DNA from 4 places in the Brevibacillus sp. YAE8 genome. Region 2 is predicted to be linked to each of the others. Evidence: riboswitches for the same ligand, from Rfam matches in the RefSeq annotation. Region 2 holds a riboswitch; each other region holds the start of a gene.
What was found. Region 2 has a riboswitch for S-adenosylmethionine ahead of AC27IT_RS10130 (homoserine dehydrogenase). Riboswitches for the same ligand answer to the same signal wherever they lie in the genome.
Positions count from the first base shown of each region.

Region 1 (4,652 bases), on a different contig from region 2:
TGAAATTAAACACCGCGGAGCCAGGCAACTACCAATTGCCGCCAATGGGGATGTTCCGCGAATCCCATCGGGCAGGCGCGGTGCTCATTCCGGATGTCGACCAGATCCAGTCTTTTATCAAGGAAAAGCTGGAACCGCCAGCAGAAGAAGCGGTTTCGCAAACGAATAGCACGACCGATAGCAACGAAAACAGCACGCCAAATTGAGCGTGCTGTTTTTTTGTGTTTTCGGGCAGACTAACCATGATTTGCTATGTATGGGGGTGAGGGGAATGGACCAGGAGATTGCGCGTAAATGGTTTTCCCATACAGGGGACTTGCGAACGGAACATATCGACGAGCCGGACGGCCGCATGCGGCTGTATTTTTTGACCAGCATGGCGGATGCCAAGTCGTTTACAGCGAGCTCATCCCGAAGCTGAGAGAAATTTGTCTGGCTGAGGCAAGCATAGGGGAAGTGGAGCGGCAGCTCGGGGGAGCCGGGAGCAATCGGGTCGATCACACCCAGGGGCGATTCAGCGCCTGCTCGAAGGCTATCGCCCAAGGAAGCGTTTCTCATCAAGCTCGTGCACGGGAAATTCCGGATTGGGAGCTACGACACGTCCGTCCCGGCGCAAATTTTCGGGAAGACCGACAAGAACCGCGGCAATCCCAAGGATATGGTGCACCTTGCTTTTGACACGATTTCCAGCAACGCCCGAATCAAGCTGGAGCAAGTATCGCCGCCGGTGTTCGATATTCGCATACGCTTGAAGGCGAGAATCCTTGAGAAAGCGACGTTTCATTTTCACGTCAATGCCACCATCATTCGCAACGGAGTAATGGATTAAAAAAGTTTTTCCTGTGATTGCTATTGACGGGATATTTTCAAAAAGGATATAATCCGGTTTGTATCATGAAAATATGAAAAACGAACATAATATACGTGGAAATCTTTCTTATCAAGAGAGGCGGAGGGACAGGCCCGATGAAGCCCGGCAACCGGTTCATTTTTTGAAATGGACGTCGCGGTGCCAATTCCTACAAGATTGGTTGGATCTTGATAGATGAGAAGGGTGGATGCGAACGTATACATGCGTTGCAGCCCCTTTTTCGTTTATGAAAAAGGGGTTTTTACGTTTTTCACAAGGATTTTGCTGGGAGGTGGATGCGTTGATTCAATTGAAAAATTTGCATAAAAGCTATCAAGTGCAGGGCAAGACGATTCCGGCGTTGCTCGGGATTGATCTTTCTATAGATAAAGGGGAAATTTACGGGATTATCGGCCATTCCGGGGCGGGGAAAAGTACCTTGATCCGCTGCATCAACCTGCTGGAGCGCCCTACGTCGGGACAAGTCATCGTCGATGGGGTCGACCTGACCAAGCTCGACGATGTCAAGCTGCAGGAAAAGCGCCGCGAGATCGGGATGATTTTCCAGCACTTCAACCTGCTGTCCTCGTCCACCGTCGGGGAAAATGTCGCGTTTCCGCTCAAGCTGGCCAAGCGTCCGAAGGCGGAGATTCAGAAAAAAGTGGACGATCTGCTCAAGCTGGTAGGGCTGGAAGCGCACCGGGACAAATACCCGTCCCAGTTGTCCGGCGGCCAGAAGCAGCGCGTCGGCATCGCACGGGCGCTGGCAAACGATCCGAAAGTGCTGCTGTGTGACGAAGCGACCTCGGCGCTCGATCCGCAGACGACCAACTCGATTTTGGCGCTGCTTTTGGACATCAACCGCAAGCTGGGATTGACCATCGTGCTGATTACGCACGAGATGCACGTCATCCGCTCCATTTGCGACCGCGTAGGCGTGATCGACGGCGGAAAAATCGTCGAGTCGGGCGAGGTGCTGGACGTGTTTCTCAAGCCGCAGCATCCGACTACGCAGGAATTTGTCGAGCAGGTGGCAGATTCCACCGAGCTGCGCGAAGCTGTCGCGCACGAAAAAGCAGCGGGGAACCGCACGATTGCGCGCGTCACCTTCCTGGGAGAAAAGACGTACCAGCCGATTTTGTTCCAGACGATGCAGGAGACAGGCACAGTATTCAGCATTTTGCAGGGAACGATTTCCCGCATGAAGGATACGCCGTACGGCCAACTGGTCGTCGAACTGGAAGGCGATGTCCGTCAAAACGAAAAAACCATCGAGACGTTGCGTCAGCGTGGCTTGGAAGTAGAGGTGATATAGATGGACTGGACAATGGAAAATGTGGATTGGTCGGAGATCGCTGAGGGTACACTAGACACACTGACGATGCTGGGTTTCTCCACGTTGTTTACGATCCTGATCGGCTTGCCGCTGGGAATCATTTTATTCCTTACTTCACGTGGACAGTTGCTGCAAAACAAGGCGTTTTACTCGGTTGCTTCATTCATCGTCAACGTATTGCGTTCCGTGCCGTTCATCATTCTGATGATCTTGCTGATTCCGGTCACGAAACTGATCGTCGGCACTTCGCTCGGCGTACTCGGAGCGATTCCGCCGCTCGTGATCGGGGCCGCCCCGTTTTTTGCGCGGCTGGTGGAAACCTCTCTGCGCGAGGTAGATCGCGGAGTCATTGAGGCCGCCCAGTCGATGGGGGCGTCCAATTGGCAAATCATCTGGAACGTCCTGCTGCCAGAGTCTCGTCCGGGACTGGTGGCCGGAATTACGATTACGACCGTTGCGCTCGTGTCCTACACGGCCATGTCCGGGGTAATCGGCGGCGGCGGTCTGGGCGACTTGGCTATCCGTTACGGTTATCAGCGCTTCCAGACCGATGTCATGATTGTCACTGTCGTCATTTTGCTCGTGTTGGTGCAGATCTTACAGTCGCTGGGTGATCGCCTGGTATTGCGTTTCAGCCGCAAGTAAGGTCTTTCCCATAGAAGTTTGCAAGTACAAAGATCAAAAAAAGTAGGGGGAAATCATTTATGAAAAAGCTAGTCGTATCTGTACTTTCTACCGTATTGGCATTTTCTTTGGCAGCGTGCGGAGGCAAAACGGAGACTGCTCCAGCTCCAGCCGAAGGCGGCGCACAAGGCGGACAACAAGAAGTGACATTGAAAGTAGGCGCTTCTCCGGTTCCACACGCAGCAATCCTGAAGCACATCGCACCAAAACTGAAAGAACAAGGCGTAAACCTGGAAGTACAAGAGTTCACCGACTACGTACAACCAAACGTACAGCTCAACGAAAAACAACTCGACGCAAACTTCTTCCAGCACAAGCCTTACCTGGAAGACTTCAATAAAGGACAAAACATGGATCTGCAACCTGTAGTTGCGGTTCACATCGAGCCATTTGGCGCTTACAGCAAAAAAGTGAAATCGGTTGACGAACTGGCGGAAGGCGCAACTATCGCGCTGCCAAACGACCCGACCAATAGCGGCCGCGCCCTCGCTCTCCTGGAGAAAAACGGCGTCATCAAGCTCAAAGAAGGCGCTGGCATCAGCGGAACTGTGAAAGACATTGTGGAAAACAAGAAAAACCTGAAGTTCAAAGAGGTTGAAGCAGCGATGCTGCCGCGCGTTCTGGAAGAAGTGGACCTGGCGCTGATTAACACCAACTACGCGCTCGAAGCGAAGCTCGTGCCAACCAAAGACGCTCTGTTCATCGAAGACAAGGAATCTCCATATGCGAACTTCCTGGTAGCTCGTCCTGACAACAAAGACTCCGAAGCCATCCAAAAGCTGGCGAAGGAACTGAACTCCCCTGAAGTGAAAAAATTCATTGAAGACGAATACAAAGGTTCCATCATCCCGGCATTCTAAGGAAAAGTAATTGATGGATCAACAAATAAACCCAATTGGCCCTTTAAGGCTGTTGGGTTTATTTCCGTTTACAAAAGAATAAATATTCATAAAATTTAATTAAATATCACCGAACCCCATTTTCAAGAAATCTGTCGTCGAGTATATTGTGGTGGCGATAGAAAAAATTTGATAAGGGGGAAAATTCTGATGAAGGGAACATTCAAAATGTTTGTCGGCCTGACATTGGTGGTCGGAAGTCTTTTGGCAGGTTGTGGAGGCAGTCCGACTTCGACTGCACCTGCTGCTGCTCCTGCGGGTGAGGCTTCGTCTGGCGCGCCTGCCAGCACAAAGCCGCAAGTGTTTCGGGCCAACCTGACCAGCGAGCCATCGACGGCAGACCCTGGGCTCGCCAAGGACACTACCTCAGGGGCGATCGTCCGTGCCACTTTTGACGGCTTGACCAGGCTGGACAAAGACGCGAAGCCGATGAACTCGGTTGCGTCTGATGTGAAAATATCCGACGACAAACGGGTGTACACGTTCACGATTCGCGACTCCAAGTGGAGCAACGGCGATCCGGTGACGGCGCACGACTTTGAATTTGCCTGGAAACGCGTCCTCGATCCAAAGCTGGGAGCCGAGTATGCGTATCAGCTCTACTACATCAAAAATGCGGAAAAAGTACACACAGGCAAGGCGCAAGCAGACGAGCTGGGGGTAAAAGCTCTGGATGACAAGACGCTGGAAGTAACATTGGAAAACCCGACACCGTTCTTCCTGGAACTGACGGCATTTTACACGTATTATCCTGTAGACAAAAAGGTCGTAGAGGCCAATCCGAACTGGGCGAATGAAGCAGCAACACACGTGAGCAACGGGCCATTCAAGATGACGGGCTGGGAGCACAAGAGCAAGATCGTTTTGGAGAAGAACGAAAACT
Region 1 is NZ_BAAIYG010000016.1:54,927-59,578, reverse strand. It holds gene AC27IT_RS17880 (LCP family protein) at 1-206, shown strand, start outside; gene AC27IT_RS17875 (hypothetical protein) at 272-421, shown strand; gene AC27IT_RS17870 (hypothetical protein) at 566-829, shown strand; SAM riboswitch class I at 935-1,052, shown strand; gene AC27IT_RS17865 (methionine ABC transporter ATP-binding protein) at 1,152-2,165, shown strand; gene AC27IT_RS17860 (methionine ABC transporter permease) at 2,166-2,831, shown strand; gene AC27IT_RS17855 (MetQ/NlpA family ABC transporter substrate-binding protein) at 2,891-3,730, shown strand; gene AC27IT_RS17850 (peptide ABC transporter substrate-binding protein) at 3,920-4,652, shown strand, end outside.
Region 1: another riboswitch for S-adenosylmethionine. It lies ahead of AC27IT_RS17865 (methionine ABC transporter ATP-binding protein); the one in region 2 lies ahead of AC27IT_RS10130 (homoserine dehydrogenase).

Region 2 (4,652 bases):
GCAGGCGAAAGCACAGGCTGATCTCGTCGTCGTGATCGCCCATTGGGGCAAAGAGCGCGAAGACTTTCCCGTCGATCATCAAAAAGAACTCGCCAAGGCGTACATCGACGCAGGCGCTGACCTGATCGTCGGCGGCCATCCGCACGTGCTGCAAGGCTTTGAGCAGTATCGCGGCAAATGGATCGCCTACAGCCTAGGCAACTTCATTTTCACGCGCTCGACCGAGCCGAAAACGTGGGAAACGATGGTGCTGCAAGCAAGCTGTACGAAAAACGCCGCCTGCGACCTGACAATGCTTCCGTTCCACGCCGAACTGGGACAAGCCGTGCCGATGAACGCCACAGATGGAGCCGCTTTGCGCAAGCGAATCGAATCGCTCTCGGAAAACGTCCAGATTGACGCAGAGGGCCGCGTGCGGGGAAGTTAGCATGGCATGGCATAGTATAACCCCCGTCCTATTCGCCACTTCAGCCGGAAGCCGCTCATGAAAAAACGGGCGCATCCCTGTTCTTTTGGCTGAAACCTCTCCAAGCCTTATTCGTAAACCATAGCAAGACCGCTTTTACGAGCAAAAGGAGGGAGAGCATGACAGGAGTCATCATTACCGTAGCAGCCATTGGCGTTTTTCTGCTCTCGGGCTATTTCATGACCAAATGGGAAAAAGCCGTCTTCCCGGGAAACCAGCAAAACGGCTCCGCCCCTGATCCCCCCAAGCATTCGGACAAAAACGGCAGGCAGTAGGACGCCATCCATCTGGCATTCGTCCTTGCTGCCTGCCCGTTTTTTCTTTTGCGCCGCTTTTTCGGGTTATGCCGTTTCCAGCAGCGGGAAGCAGCGGACGGACAGGCCAAAATCGCTTTTCAGCACTTCCTCGTGCTCTTCGCGAATCCCTGTTACGATCAACCCCGCGCGCAATACTCCGCCCAGATCGAATTGGACTTTCAGCTTCGTCACCGTCACGCCCGCCTCGCGCAAGAAATGCAGGACGCGATCAGGCGTCGCAGCGAGACACGAGCCTTCGAGATAACACAGCACGCGCTCGTCCTGCCATTGACCCGGCTGCGCTTCGGCCGTTTTTTCCTTCCAGGCCGGATGCGGGGTAAACGGCTGCGTCAACAAATAAGCCAAATCCTCGACAACGGCGCTTGCCGTCGGCAGCTCGCCTGCGCCTCTGCCCGTAAACAGCAGATCGCCTACGATGTTTCCGGAAAGCTGAACAGCGTTGAAAGCATCCTGAATTTGCGCCAGCGGATGAGCGACAGGCAGCATGGTCGGCTGAACCGAGAGCCGGATTCCTTGCTCTGTTTTGTGCGCCTGGGCAATCAGCTTGATCCGGTAGCCCAGCTCGTTTGCGATACGGATGTGACCAGGAGACAAATCGGCAATCCCTTTGCGCACGACATTTGCAAGCGGCAGCGATTCTCCGTACACAAGCTGCGCGAGAATGTACAGTTTGTACATCGCGTCGAATCCTTCCACGTCAGAGCGCGGATCGGCTTCCGCATACCCCAGCTCCTGCGCTTGCTTCAACACTTCCTGATAGGGGAGCTGCTCCGCTTCCATTTTCGTCAGGATGAAGTTCGTCGTACCGTTGAGAATGCCGCGCACTCCTTGAATATCGTTCGTGCGCAAAAACTGTCGCAGCACGCTCAAAATCGGGATGCCGCCTGCCACGCTCGCCTCATAGGCCAGATGGACCTGATGCCGGTTTGCCAGATCGACCAACTCTGTGCCGCGTTTGGCAAGCAGCTCCTTGTTCGCCGTCACCACGTGGCAGCCTTTTTCGATCAAGGCACGGACGTAGTCATACGTCGGCTCGACGCCCCCCATCACCTCGACGACAATGTCCACATCGCTTTTCAACACGTCCTCAAAATCCGTGGTCAAAAGCGCGGGATCTACCTGAACGGCCCGTTCTTTTTCCGAATCGCGGACCAATGCTTTGACAATTTCGATTCGCTTGCCCAATCTCGCAGCCAGCTTCTCCTGCTGCGAACGAATCGTCTTGATGACGCCGCCCCCTACTGTTCCCAATCCAAGCAGCCCTACCTTGACTACACCTGCGCTCATTTCTACCACCTCATAGCAATATTTTCGTAAAAAGAAAAAACCTTCCCGCTAAGAAGAAGGTTTTGGCATCAACGAAATCCTTCTCCTTATCTCCCAGGACGCTTCCGCCCTGCAGGAATTGGCACCTTGTCACAAGCTGTGTAACGGTTGCCGGGCTTCATCGGGCCAGTCCCTCCGCCTCTCTGGATAAAGAAAACTATGAATTTTTGCTCTTTCTCGTCGAGAAAGCGGCCAAGCGAAAAGCTTATTGGAAAAGAAAGCCTTTGTTGAGCGGAAACATCAAAAAACCTTCTTCGTTAAGAAGAAGGTTCGTCATAACTGCTACGATGTACCCGCTTCTTATCTTTCGGAACGAAAACGCCCCGCAGGAATTGGCACCTTGTCGCTCTACGCAACGGTTGCCGGGCTTCATCGGGCCAGACCCTCCACCTCTCTGGATAAGAACTTTGTTTGCTGTTGAGCCTATTCTAAGAAATTCCAAAGCATTCGTCAACAAAATTCTTTTTCGTTTTTAACCAGGCTAGATGCGGTCAGAAACGGTTCAGATACGGCCAAAAACGGGACAACCGTTCCGAATGTACGGTCGCCTTCACCTGGCAAAAACGCTTTCGACTTCCTCCGTACTGCAGCAAACGCAACGGACCAGCCCTTCCTCGCTTTCCCCCGACAGCTCTCGTTCTTCGACATAACCGCACCATTGACAGATGAAAAGCTGAACCATGCTGCTCCCTCCTTTGAGTTGCTCACGGTCAATCAGCGCCGATTTCCTCTCCCCAAAACAAAAAACGCATTTTCTACTGATCGAAACGAGATCCGATCGTTAGAAAATGCGCAGGCAAGCAATAGACATCCTTGTCCGTTTGCCAGTATGGCGAGTCCTCTAACACCTCCCTATCTCCCGTAGGTCCATCAGTGTTGTTGAAACAGGCAGGTCTCCTGACTTCGGGATCATCGTCTGGCGCTGCCTTCCCTGTCCAGCGGCTGGACAAGTGGCCTGTGTGCGCGAAACTCCCCTCTTACAGTGGCGGGACCGTGTCGGATTTGCACCGAGCTTCCCTATTATCCTTAGCAGCGAATCGCCGCAAGGAACCTGTTCCCCCGTATGCAATTTTGCAAATCGTTACTACCATTCTATTCTACTTTTCCTGAAAATGGTAGAATAAACAAGCGAAAGGGACGAATCAAATCAACGCGGTTCGCTTTTGCATACCGTCTACAGTGAATACCTTTCCCGCAATATGCGACAGTGATGGGCCTCATGCCCGGCAATGACATAGGCCAAAGTGCGTGCGGACAGTTTGTTGCCGTTGGCCGTCCCTGTTCGCGTCCACGCCTCCTCTGCCACTCCCCGCAACAGAGCGCGCGTCGACTGCCGAACAGCCTGATATTCTTCGAGCAAATCGGCCAGGTCGCGTTTCTGAAAAAAAGCTTGCGCAACATACGCATTTTCGTCAAATCCGACGAGCGGTGTCTGATCTCCCCGGGCAATTCGCAGCAAGCGGTAGCTCATAATCCGCTCCGTATCGATCAGATGCCCCAACACTTCTTTTACGGTCCATTTGCCCGGCGCGTAGCGATACTCCGCTTGCGCCTCGGTAAGCCCGGCATACATCTCGACGGTCTGCGCCAGTTGCTTCGCCAGTACGGCTGTCAACTCGCCTTCTGGCACTTGCTCGACATAGTAGGCAAAATACTCCCCGTATTCCTCGCGCTTTGGTCGACTTGGCATGCTTTTCGCCTCCTTTGATTTTGGGAACGGTCATTCCTTTGCTGTCTGGCCTTTTCTTGGAGCATCCGGTTTTCAGATGCTCTGTGGTAACATCACGGCCGTTTTAAAGGGATAGCAAGCCAGACCCTCTGTCGCGCAAAGCAGTTGGGCATACGTATCCGTGCCCGAACCCGTACCCGCAGCTCCCCCCTGCGAACGCTTTATTTACCTTCATCCCTGCCAGCCCTCAAACAACAGCACCCTTGCCGGAGCAGCGTCTGTGCCGACCAGCTTTAACGGGGCAGCAACCATGAAGTATTTTCCTGCGGGCACCTCGCGAAGCCGCAAGCCCTCAATCACGATCACGCCTGCGCCAAACAACGTTTTGTGGGTTGGGTGTCCTTCCTGGCTGCGCTCAATCCCCAATGCATCCGTGCCGACACCGCGCACGCCTTTTTCCGCCAAATACGCTGCGCCGTCTTGTGCCAAATAGACGAACTCGAACGAAAAAGCATCCTCCCACGAATTTTTCGTTTGAAACAGGACAAACTCTCCCGACGCAATGTCGTAACCTTCCAGCTCGGCTCGCCCGATCTTGTCTTCCACATGCGTCAGGTCGAGTACGCGGCAGTTTCCTACCAGCTTTTCCAGCGAAATGCTTTCAAACGTCTCCCCGTCCTTCACCATGTGCAGCGGCGCGTCCACATGTGTGCCAGAATGCACATCCATGTCGATTCTCGACTCGGTCACGTAGCCGTTTGTTGCAGACAAAATCTTCGGCTGCTTTTCCGGCTTGTTTTTGTACACCGTCATCCCTTCAAAAATAGGTGCGGTCACATCAAACATTTTCATCGCGTTTCGCCTCCCTGTTTTG
Region 2 is NZ_BAAIYG010000005.1:108,807-113,458, forward strand. It holds gene AC27IT_RS10120 (CapA family protein) at 1-427, shown strand, start outside; gene AC27IT_RS10125 (hypothetical protein) at 586-741, shown strand; gene AC27IT_RS10130 (homoserine dehydrogenase) at 808-2,070, opposite strand; SAM riboswitch class I at 2,154-2,263, opposite strand; SAM riboswitch class I at 2,407-2,514, opposite strand; cobalamin riboswitch at 2,980-3,179, opposite strand; gene AC27IT_RS10135 (DinB family protein) at 3,284-3,799, opposite strand; gene AC27IT_RS10140 (cyclase family protein) at 4,010-4,630, opposite strand; gene AC27IT_RS10145 (Gfo/Idh/MocA family protein) at 4,617-4,652, opposite strand, start outside.

Region 3 (4,652 bases), on a different contig from region 2:
GGCTTTTCATAAGCTTGCAGCTCCAACTCGACGTTGTTCATGTTGGCAAACGGCAGCATGACCTCGCGGACGACATGGAGCTGCTCGCATACGTCGATCAGCTCGGTGCGCTCCTTGAGCGGCTTGGACAGCGCCAGGTACTCCGTCAAAATCGCTTCCGTGCGCTGAATCTCGTCCATGCTGATGCGAATGTACTGATCGGTTTTCGCAATGTTTCCCGGGTCTTCCTGGATCAGGCGCAAAAATCCTTTGACGGCCGTGAGCGGGTTTCGCACCTCGTGCGCCAGTGAAGCGGCGACGTGGCTCATCGTCTCGATTTTTTCGTTTTGGGCATGGCGAATGAACAATTCCTTGTCTGATACGCATTTGCTAAATAACGACATCAACAGCCAGATGCCGACAAAATTTTGAACGGGAATCACAAGCACATGATAGGGAAGCTGATGGGATACATAGGTGGGAAAATTGAGATAGGTCAACCCCAAATCTATCAGGGAAAAAAGCGCACCCGTCAAAAGAGTAAACAGTGTTTTCCGATAACTGGCTTTGTAGCGTTGATATATCAGGAGGGAGATTGCAAACGTGGCGGCCATTACGAGCATGGCGACCCAGGTGCCTTCGCCGCCCAGATAAAAGCGGTACAGCGCTGATTCGATCAGCACGATCAAGGCGATTCGTACTCCGCCGTAGATCAGAGCGAAAAAGACGATGACGTGCCTGATGTCGAAAATGATTCCTTCGTTGACGCTCGAAGCGAAGGTCATCGCCAGAAACATGCAGACAGAGCTGGTTACGAGAATAAAGCAACGGCTATAGTTACGCATCCGGTCGCGGTAATAGATGTTGAACAAAACAAACGGTGTCAAGGCAAAAAACATTTGCAAGATTAGTTCTTTTAGTAGACTCATTAGACATCCCCATCGCAAATTTGCATGGCTTTTGCTTCAATCTACAAGGTTTCGACAAGACCTTACATAATTCCTCCAAAATTTGGACATCGAGTTGGGATTATTTTGGAGGACAAAAGCTTCAAAAACCCAGTTGACAGATGGGTAAAACAAGGATTATAGTCTGTATATATTAATACAAACGTTGCGAAAATAAAAACTACTCTTATCCAGAGAAGGCTGAGGGAATGGCCCTATGATGCCCGGCAACCTAGCTGGCAAGATCACCGTCTTGCGAGCCAAGGTGCTAACTCCAACAGGTAGCGATACCTGACAGATAAGAGGCGCGAATCTTGTCGATCAAGCCTCTTTCATCTGTTGAAAGAGGCTTTTCCTATTGGAAGGTCGTCGCCTCCTCAGCTTGAAGCTCAGCAGGAAGAAAGAAAAAGGGGGATTTTTCGATGAAAAAGAAACTGGGTCTTGTCACATCAATCGTACTGGCTGCGTCGCTGGCCTTGACCGCTTGCGGCGGGGGAGCGGACACCCAAAATCAGGCGGGAAGCGGCGCTTCCGGCGGCGAGAAGGCGAAGCGCATTGCCTTGATTATGCGCCAAAACGTCGGCACGTTTTCTGCCCAATACATTAACGGCGTGAAGCAGGAAGTCGAGAAAAACGGCGGCGAGCTGACCGTATTCAACGCAGATACCGATTTGTCGAAAATGGCCTCCAACCTCGACGCAGCGGTGAACCAAAATTTTGACGGCATCCTGATTGACCACGGTACGGCGGAAGCGCTGCAGCAAGGCACGCAAAAAGCGGTCGACAAAAAGATCCCGGTTGTGCTGTTCGACACCGATATCAAGCTGCCGGGCGTCCCTGTCGTCGAGCAAGATGACAACAAGCTGGCCGAGTTGAGCCTGGAAAAGCTGGCTGCCGATACGGGCGGCAAAGGCAACATCGTGAAAATTTGGGTAGCGGGCTTTGCGCCGATGGAAAAGCGCCAGGTAACGTATGAAGCATTCCTGAAAAAATACCCGGATATCAAGGAAATCGCCGCGTTTGGCTCGGCAACGAACAACACCGCGCTGGATACGCAAGCGCAGATGGAAGCGATTTTGAAAAAGTATCCGAACAAAGGCGACATTACAGCCGTATGGGCATCGTGGGATGAATTTGCCAAAGGGGCAACCCGTGCGATCCAGCAAGCAGGACGCACCGAGATCAAGGTGTACGGCATCGACCTGAGCGACGAAGACTTGCAACTGATCCAGGAGCCAAACTCTCCTTGGGTCGCGACAGCAGCGGTAGATCCGTCGAATATCGGACGCATTCACGCGCAGACCGTTTTCCAAAAAATGAAAGGCGAGCAAGTGCCAGACAGCGTGAAGCTGAATCCGGTGCTGGTCAAACAGGAAGACTTGCCAAAGGATAAAAAAGTAACGATGGGCGATCTGTCCCAATACGTACAAGAGTGGGGCAAGTAAGCAAATAGAGGTGGTTGGTTTGGCTATTCCCGTTGCTTTTGTCAACGGGAATCTTGTTTATTTAGGGGGTGCGAAAAGTGTCCAGCTTGCAGATGAAAGGGATTGTGAAGCAGTTTTCCGGCGTGCCTGCGTTGCGCTCCGTCGATTTTGAAGTCAAGGCTGGCGAGGTGCACGCGCTGCTCGGAGCGAACGGAGCGGGAAAAAGCACGCTGATGAAAATTCTTACAGGCGCGTATCAGGCGGATGGCGGCAGCATCGCGATTGACGGCAAGGACGTCTCGATCCAATCGCCGCAGGATGCGAAAGCGTTGGGCATCCAGTGCGTCTACCAGGAAGTCGATACGGCGCTGATCCCGTATTTGAGCGTGACGGAAAACATTTTGCTCGACCAGATCGTGTCCAAAAGCAGCAAGGGACTCATGAACTGGCAAGGGCTGCACAAGGAAGCGGAGAGCATTTTGCAAAGCTTCGGCTTTTCCATCCCTGTGCGCATGCTCGTCGAGGAATGTACGCTGTCCGAAAAGCAACTGATCTTGATTGCCCGCGCGACCGTGCAAAAAGCGAAGTACGTCATTTTTGACGAACCGACAGCCCCGTTGAGCACGAAGGAGAGCGAGCGGCTGTTTCTCATTATCGACCAGTTGAAAAAAGCAGGCGTCGGGATCATCTACATTTCCCATCGGCTGCCGGAAATTTTCGAAATCTGCGACCGGATCACGGTCATGCGCGACGGTCAACTGATTGCCACGAGCGAGACGGCCGCTACTACGATGGATGAAGTCATCGGGAACATGCTGGGCAAAAGCTTCGAGGAAGAGTTCCCGAAGGTGGAGCTGCCGATTGGCGAAGTGATCCTGGAAGCGGCCGGAGTGGCTGGCGGCAAGGTGCGCGGTGCGGATGTGAGCGTTCGCGAGGGCGAGATCGTAGGCGTCGTAGGACTTGTCGGGGCAGGGAAGACGGAGCTGGCCCGGCTGCTGTTCGGAGCGGATGCGGCCGAGGCTGGCGAGATCAGGCTGAAAGGCAAGGCGGTACGCCTGCGCTCGCCAAAGGAAGCCGTGGATGCAGGGATCGTCCTCGTCCCGGAGGAGCGGCGAAAAGAAGGCATTTTTGTTGAGGAATCCGTAAAAAACAACTTGTCTGTCTCGACTTTGTGGAAATGGTCGCGCCTCGGGTTTGTCCGCAGGGGAGTCGAGGCGGGGCAAGCGCGGGAGCTGGTGCAGCGGCTGGGTGTGAAGACAGCGGACATCGGCCAGCTCGTCGGCCACCTCAGCGGGGGGAACCAGCAAAAGGTCGCAATCGGCAAATGGCTCGATACGGATGCGCAAATTTTCATGTTTGACGAACCGACCAAAGGCGTGGACATCGGCGCGAAAAGCGATATTTACCGCCTGATCGGAAAGCTGGCGGAGCAGCGCAAGGGCGTTTTGTACTTTTCCTGCGAGTTTGCGGAGGTGCTGGGCATCGCGGACCGGATTCTGGTCATGTTCGAAGGGAAAATCGTCCGGGAGCTGAGCCGGGCGGAAGCGACGCAGGAGCGGATTATGTATTATGCAAGCGGAGGTGAGTAACGTGGAAGGTAAAAAATTCAGCCTGTTTGATTTTATTTACAAATACGGAACGGTTGCGGTTATTGTTATCGTTATGCTGTTATTCAGTTTGACCAACCCGTATTTTTTTACGTATGACAACATTACGGACATTTTGCGCTCGATCTCGATCGTGACGTTTGTCGCCATCGGCGTTACGTTTTCCTTGATTGTCGGGGGCTTTGACCTGTCTGTCGGTTCGACGGTGTCGCTGACTACCGTCGTCTCGGCCTCGATGATGGTCTGGTACGAGCAGGGCGTGTTCGCCACACTGGTCGTTCCGATTGCGCTCAGCCTGATCGTCGGGCTGGTCAACGCGTTTCTGGTCGTCAAAATCAGGATTCCCGACCTGCTGGCGACGCTCGCGATGCTCTACATCGTCAACGGGCTGCACATGACGTATTCCAAAGGCTACTCGATCTACGCCAACATGCCGATGGAAGACGGTTCGATGGCTCCGGGGAAATTCCAGGAGTGGTTTTTGTGGCTTGGCCAAGGCAAAATTTTCTCGCTGCCTGTGCCAGTTATCCTGACCTTTTTGCTGGTCGCGGTCACGCACATCTACCTGACCTACACCAGACAAGGACGGATGCTGTACATGACGGGCGGCAATCTGGAAGCCGCGCGCTTGTCAGGCATTCCGGTCAATCGCTACCGCACGCTCGCCTACGTGTTATCCGCGCTGTTTGCCGGCT
Region 3 is NZ_BAAIYG010000035.1:25,244-29,895, reverse strand. It holds gene AC27IT_RS25045 (ATP-binding protein) at 1-908, opposite strand, end outside; SAM riboswitch class I at 1,111-1,231, shown strand; gene AC27IT_RS25040 (sugar ABC transporter substrate-binding protein) at 1,349-2,371, shown strand; gene AC27IT_RS25035 (sugar ABC transporter ATP-binding protein) at 2,449-3,939, shown strand; gene AC27IT_RS25030 (ABC transporter permease) at 3,941-4,652, shown strand, end outside.
Region 3: another riboswitch for S-adenosylmethionine. It lies ahead of AC27IT_RS25040 (sugar ABC transporter substrate-binding protein); the one in region 2 lies ahead of AC27IT_RS10130 (homoserine dehydrogenase).

Region 4 (4,652 bases), on a different contig from region 2:
TGCCCCTGCCTGCGCCCAGCCGCCATATGCCAAATGGGGCAGATTGGCGATGCAGGAGACGATGAAAAAATATCCGCATGCCCAGATCGTCGACTACCTGCACGTCGGGCGCACAGCAAAAACGCCCACCACGTCAGAGGAGACGTTCAAACTCTTGCTCCAGGAGGGCAATCGCAGGTGGGCGTTACTCGTGCATATTGAATTTGAAAATCAAACCGAGCATGTCGTGCAGATCACGTACGAGGAATCAGCCTGATTAGTCCGCAAGCTGCTCCATTTCCTTCAGCATCTGCTCCATGTCCATGTCGGCTGCCATGCCGTAGGCGCGGCGCATGTTTCCGTCGCCATCGACGAGGAACATGCGGGCGGTATGGGCAAAGGAACCGTCAGGCTGCTTCAATACGGCAATCCCGAAATCCTTCGTCACCTTTTCCACCGCCTGGGCATCGCCGCGCAAAAACTTCCAGCCGCTCTGATCCGCCTTGAACTTCGCCGCGTACTGCTGCAACACTTCTGGCGTGTCGAAATCCGGGTCAAAGGTGATGGAAATGAACTCGACCTTGTCGCCGAACAGCTTTTTCTCCTTGAGCTGCTCTTGCAGCTTGGACATGTTGTACGTCGTCGCCGGGCAAATGTCAGGGCAGTTGGTGAACATGAACTCGACCAGCCGCACCTTGCCTTTGCCTTCCGAAAACGTAAACGAAGTGCCGTCACTGTTGTCCAACGTAAAATCGGCAATCGGCTTCATCACGGGAATCGGCTCTTTTGCCATGTATTTGTAGCCCAACACGCCTACAATCGCGAGGATAATCACGCCTGCGAGCACCGTAAACCAATGGCGCTGCAACGCGGATCCTTGTTGCTGTGCTCCCTCACTCACGATTTTCTTCCTCCCCTGCTTCTCTCATGCGTCCGCCGCTATACCGCGTAAAAGCGCATGTTTCTTTTTGTGTGGAAAACGTCTCGGCGTTGCCAGTGCGGTCGTGACCGTATGGACCGTACGGCTTACACTTCCTTCTCGCCAGGCCAAGCCAGCATGCCGCCGACCATATTGGCAGCGTCAAAGCCAAGCTCACACAAATATTCGGTCGCTCTGTGGCTGCGCGCACCGCTGCGGCACACCATGACGACCGGGATCTCCTTGTCCAGCTCGTCGATGCGATGCGGCAAAAAGCCGAGCGGAATCAGCTTGGCTTCTTTGATATGGCCTTCGTTCCACTCCTCCACCTCACGCACGTCAATCACCTGAAGCTTTTCGTTGGCCGCGAGCTTTTCCAGCAGCTCCTGCGGGGTAATTTCCTTCACGCCATGGCTCATCGCGTATGTTCCTCCTATATGTACAATCGTTTGGTCGTTTTCTGCCACTCCCATCATATCATAGGGCCATGCCATTTTCTAACGACGCGGGCGGCGAAAGCGCGGAGATATAGGGACAAATTTGTGACAGTGTGAGGGTGGGTTTGTTTTTGGACAGGGAGATGGTTGGTCGGTACAGGCGGGTGACACATTTACAAAAATAACCATTCTATATATGAAGACTACTATACAAAACAGCATTCTCTTTTTGGTTTGGAAAAAGGCGGGTGCAAGAAACGCAGAGCACCCTTGGAGTGCGGGGCATCAGCCTGCAAACCACGTCAACAAGGCGTATCACACAGGTACTTTGGACGTCATGGGAAACAGCATGAACGGGTGAGCATGAACAAATCTCTCAACGCCTCAATCCCACCAAATCCAACCTGATAACTCATTATTGATTATTGACAGTGAAGTGTGGTTTTTCATACAATTATGACAACAACTGAAGCAACAGTTCATCAAGAGCGGTGGAGGGACAGGCCCTGTGAAACCCGGCAACCAGCAAGCGTGCCTTGCGCGGTGCTAATTCCTGCAGAATCCATAGATTCTGAGAGATGAGTGCACACCCGTGTATAGCCGGAGCCTTCTTCTCCTCAGAGGAATGCTCCGTTTTTTTATCCCTAATCCCCATATATAAAGGAGAGATAAGCATGTCTGACCAGCAACAATGGAAACCGGAAACCCTCGCTGTACATGGTGGACAAGAAGTAGATCCCGTAACAGGCTCGCGCGCCGTTCCGATCTATCAGACGACTTCCTACGTCTTCCGCGACACGGAGCACGCCGCCAACCTGTTTGGCTTAAAAGAGTTCGGCAACATTTACACCCGCATCATGAATCCGACCCAGGACGCCTTTGAAAAGCGCGTGGCACTCCTGGAAGGCGGCGTCGGTGCTCTGGCAACTTCCTCTGGTCAGGCAGCGATCACCTTTTCCATTTTGAACATCGCCCAAGCCGGGGATGAAATTGTCGCATCCAGCAGCTTGTACGGCGGTACGTACAACCTTTTTGCGCACACTTTGCCGCGTCTTGGCATCAAGGTTCACTTTGTCGATCAGTCCAATCCGGAAAACTTCCGGGCGTTCATCAATGATAAAACAAAGGCGCTCTTTTGCGAGACGATCGGCAACCCTCGCATTGACGTGGCGGACTTGCAGGCAATCGCTGACATCGCGCACGAAAACGGCGTGCCGCTGATCGTGGACAACACGTTCGCTTCGCCGATCTTGTGCCGTCCATTCGAGCATGGCGCAGACATCGTCGTCCACTCCACGACCAAGTTCATCGGCGGGCACGGCACAGCGATCGGCGGCATCATCGTCGATTCCGGCAAGTTCGACTGGAACAACGGCAAATTCCCGGGCCTGACGACACCAGACCCGAGCTATCACGGCGTCGTCTATACAGAAGCCGTCGGACCGCTCGCCTACATCATCAAGGCGCGTGTCCAGTTGCAGCGCGATATCGGCGCAGCCGTGGCCCCGATCAACTCCTTCCTGTTCCTGCAAGGCTTGGAGACGCTGCACCTGCGCATGGAACGCCACAGCCAGAACGCCCTGGCTGTAGCCCAATTCCTCGCCGCGCATCCAGCGGTCGAGTGGGTCAGCTACCCTGGCCTTGAAGGCGACGCCCACTACGCGCTGGCACAAAAATATTTGCCAAAAGGCGCTGGCGCCATCCTCACCTTTGGCATTCGCGGCGGCGTGAAGGCAGGCAAAACACTGATTGAATCCGTGAAGCTGTTCTCGCACCTGGCCAACGTGGGCGATTCCAAGTCGCTCGTCATCCATCCGGCCAGCACGACGCACCAGCAGATGAATGAGGAAGAACAGGCGGCTGCCGGGGTCACGCCAGGGCTGATCCGACTGTCGGTGGGCACAGAGGCGATCGACGACATCATCGGCGATCTGGAGCAGGCATTGCAACGCGCCGTTCAACCTTCTACTGTCAACTAAGTTTGCTTTTGTCTCGTAAAAAGTGGCACGCAACTCTCGCGGGAGAGGCGTGCCGCTTTTCTTTTTTCGGGTGCTGTCTTCTGCTTGCTGCTTTCAGGCGCTCGCCCCTCTTCCTGCCACACTCAACGATTCTGGTTCGAAATCCATCTAACCAGTCATACGAAAAATATTGAATTTACAATTCAAAACATTTAGAATGAGACGTACTACAAATACTGGAAGGATGATCCCCTCTTGAAAGTATGGAACATCGGGAGCGAACGCACGACCTACGAGGTGCAATTCGCCTTTTCGCCGCTTTTTGAAGCAGCGCTGGGCATCGCCGTTGCCACTTACGAGCAGATTCATCACACGCTGGAGCAGCCGCCCGCCCACTGGCGCGAGCTAATCGAGGCGCTGCCTCCTGCTGTCCAGCGCGAGGTCGCTTACGCCAAGGCGCACAACACATGGAAGACGCTTTTGCATCTGCTTCACCAGTACCGCCAGCAGCCTTTTGCCGAGCTGGAGGCGTTTCTTGGCTACGTCAGGCAGTTGCCAGAAGAAGAGCTGCGCTATCAGGCACTGCCTTTTTTGGGCGAAGCGCGGCAAGCTTCCCGGCGAAAAGCCGCGCAAGGAAGCAGCGCCGATCGCGAACTGTTGCAGGCGGCCTGTCGCAGCCATCTCTTTTTCGAACGGTACATCGCCCATATTACTTCGGTGGACGCGGAGGAATTGCGCCAGCACCTGCTCGTGCTGATGGAAGGCTGGTATCAAGCGCACATCGAGCCGCAGGAGGAGCGCATCTGCCGCATGCTCGAACGGGAGATTGCCCAAAAGCGCGGCATGCAAGAAAAGCTCGACCCGGAAGCGCTGGTGGAATGGGCGACCGGAGCAAGCTATCCGCCTGAGCCGACTGTCACCCGCGTCCTGCTGATTCCGCAGGCGGTCTATCGCCCCTGGACGGTGCAGGCCGATGACGCAGGCTGCAAAATTTTTTACTACCCGGTTGCCGATGAAAACTTGCGCGAGCAAATCGACCCGTACCAGCCGCCGCAGACGCTGGTCCAATCCTTCAAGGCGCTCGGAGACGAGCAGCGGCTCCGCATGGCCAAAATGCTCGCAAAACAGGAGCTGACGCTGCAAGAACTGACAGAAGCGCTCCAGATGGCCAAATCGACGGTGCATCATCACTTGTCGATGCTGCGCTCCGCCCGGCTGGTCGAGACGAGCGGAACCCGCTATCGCCTGCGCAGCCAAGCGCTCTCGCAACTCCCGCTGCTACTCGGGCAGTTTCTCGACACGGACAAATGATGACAGCAGCCACGAGCACATCCGCCCTCTGGAAAGACCGCTCCTACC
Region 4 is NZ_BAAIYG010000016.1:65,500-70,151, forward strand. It holds gene AC27IT_RS17915 (YqzG/YhdC family protein) at 1-256, shown strand, start outside; gene AC27IT_RS17920 (SCO family protein) at 257-880, opposite strand; gene AC27IT_RS17925 (rhodanese-like domain-containing protein) at 1,006-1,317, opposite strand; SAM riboswitch class I at 1,812-1,920, shown strand; gene AC27IT_RS17930 (homocysteine synthase) at 2,010-3,314, shown strand; gene AC27IT_RS17935 (ArsR/SmtB family transcription factor) at 3,549-4,604, shown strand; gene AC27IT_RS17940 (MFS transporter) at 4,601-4,652, shown strand, end outside.
Region 4: another riboswitch for S-adenosylmethionine. It lies ahead of AC27IT_RS17930 (homocysteine synthase); the one in region 2 lies ahead of AC27IT_RS10130 (homoserine dehydrogenase).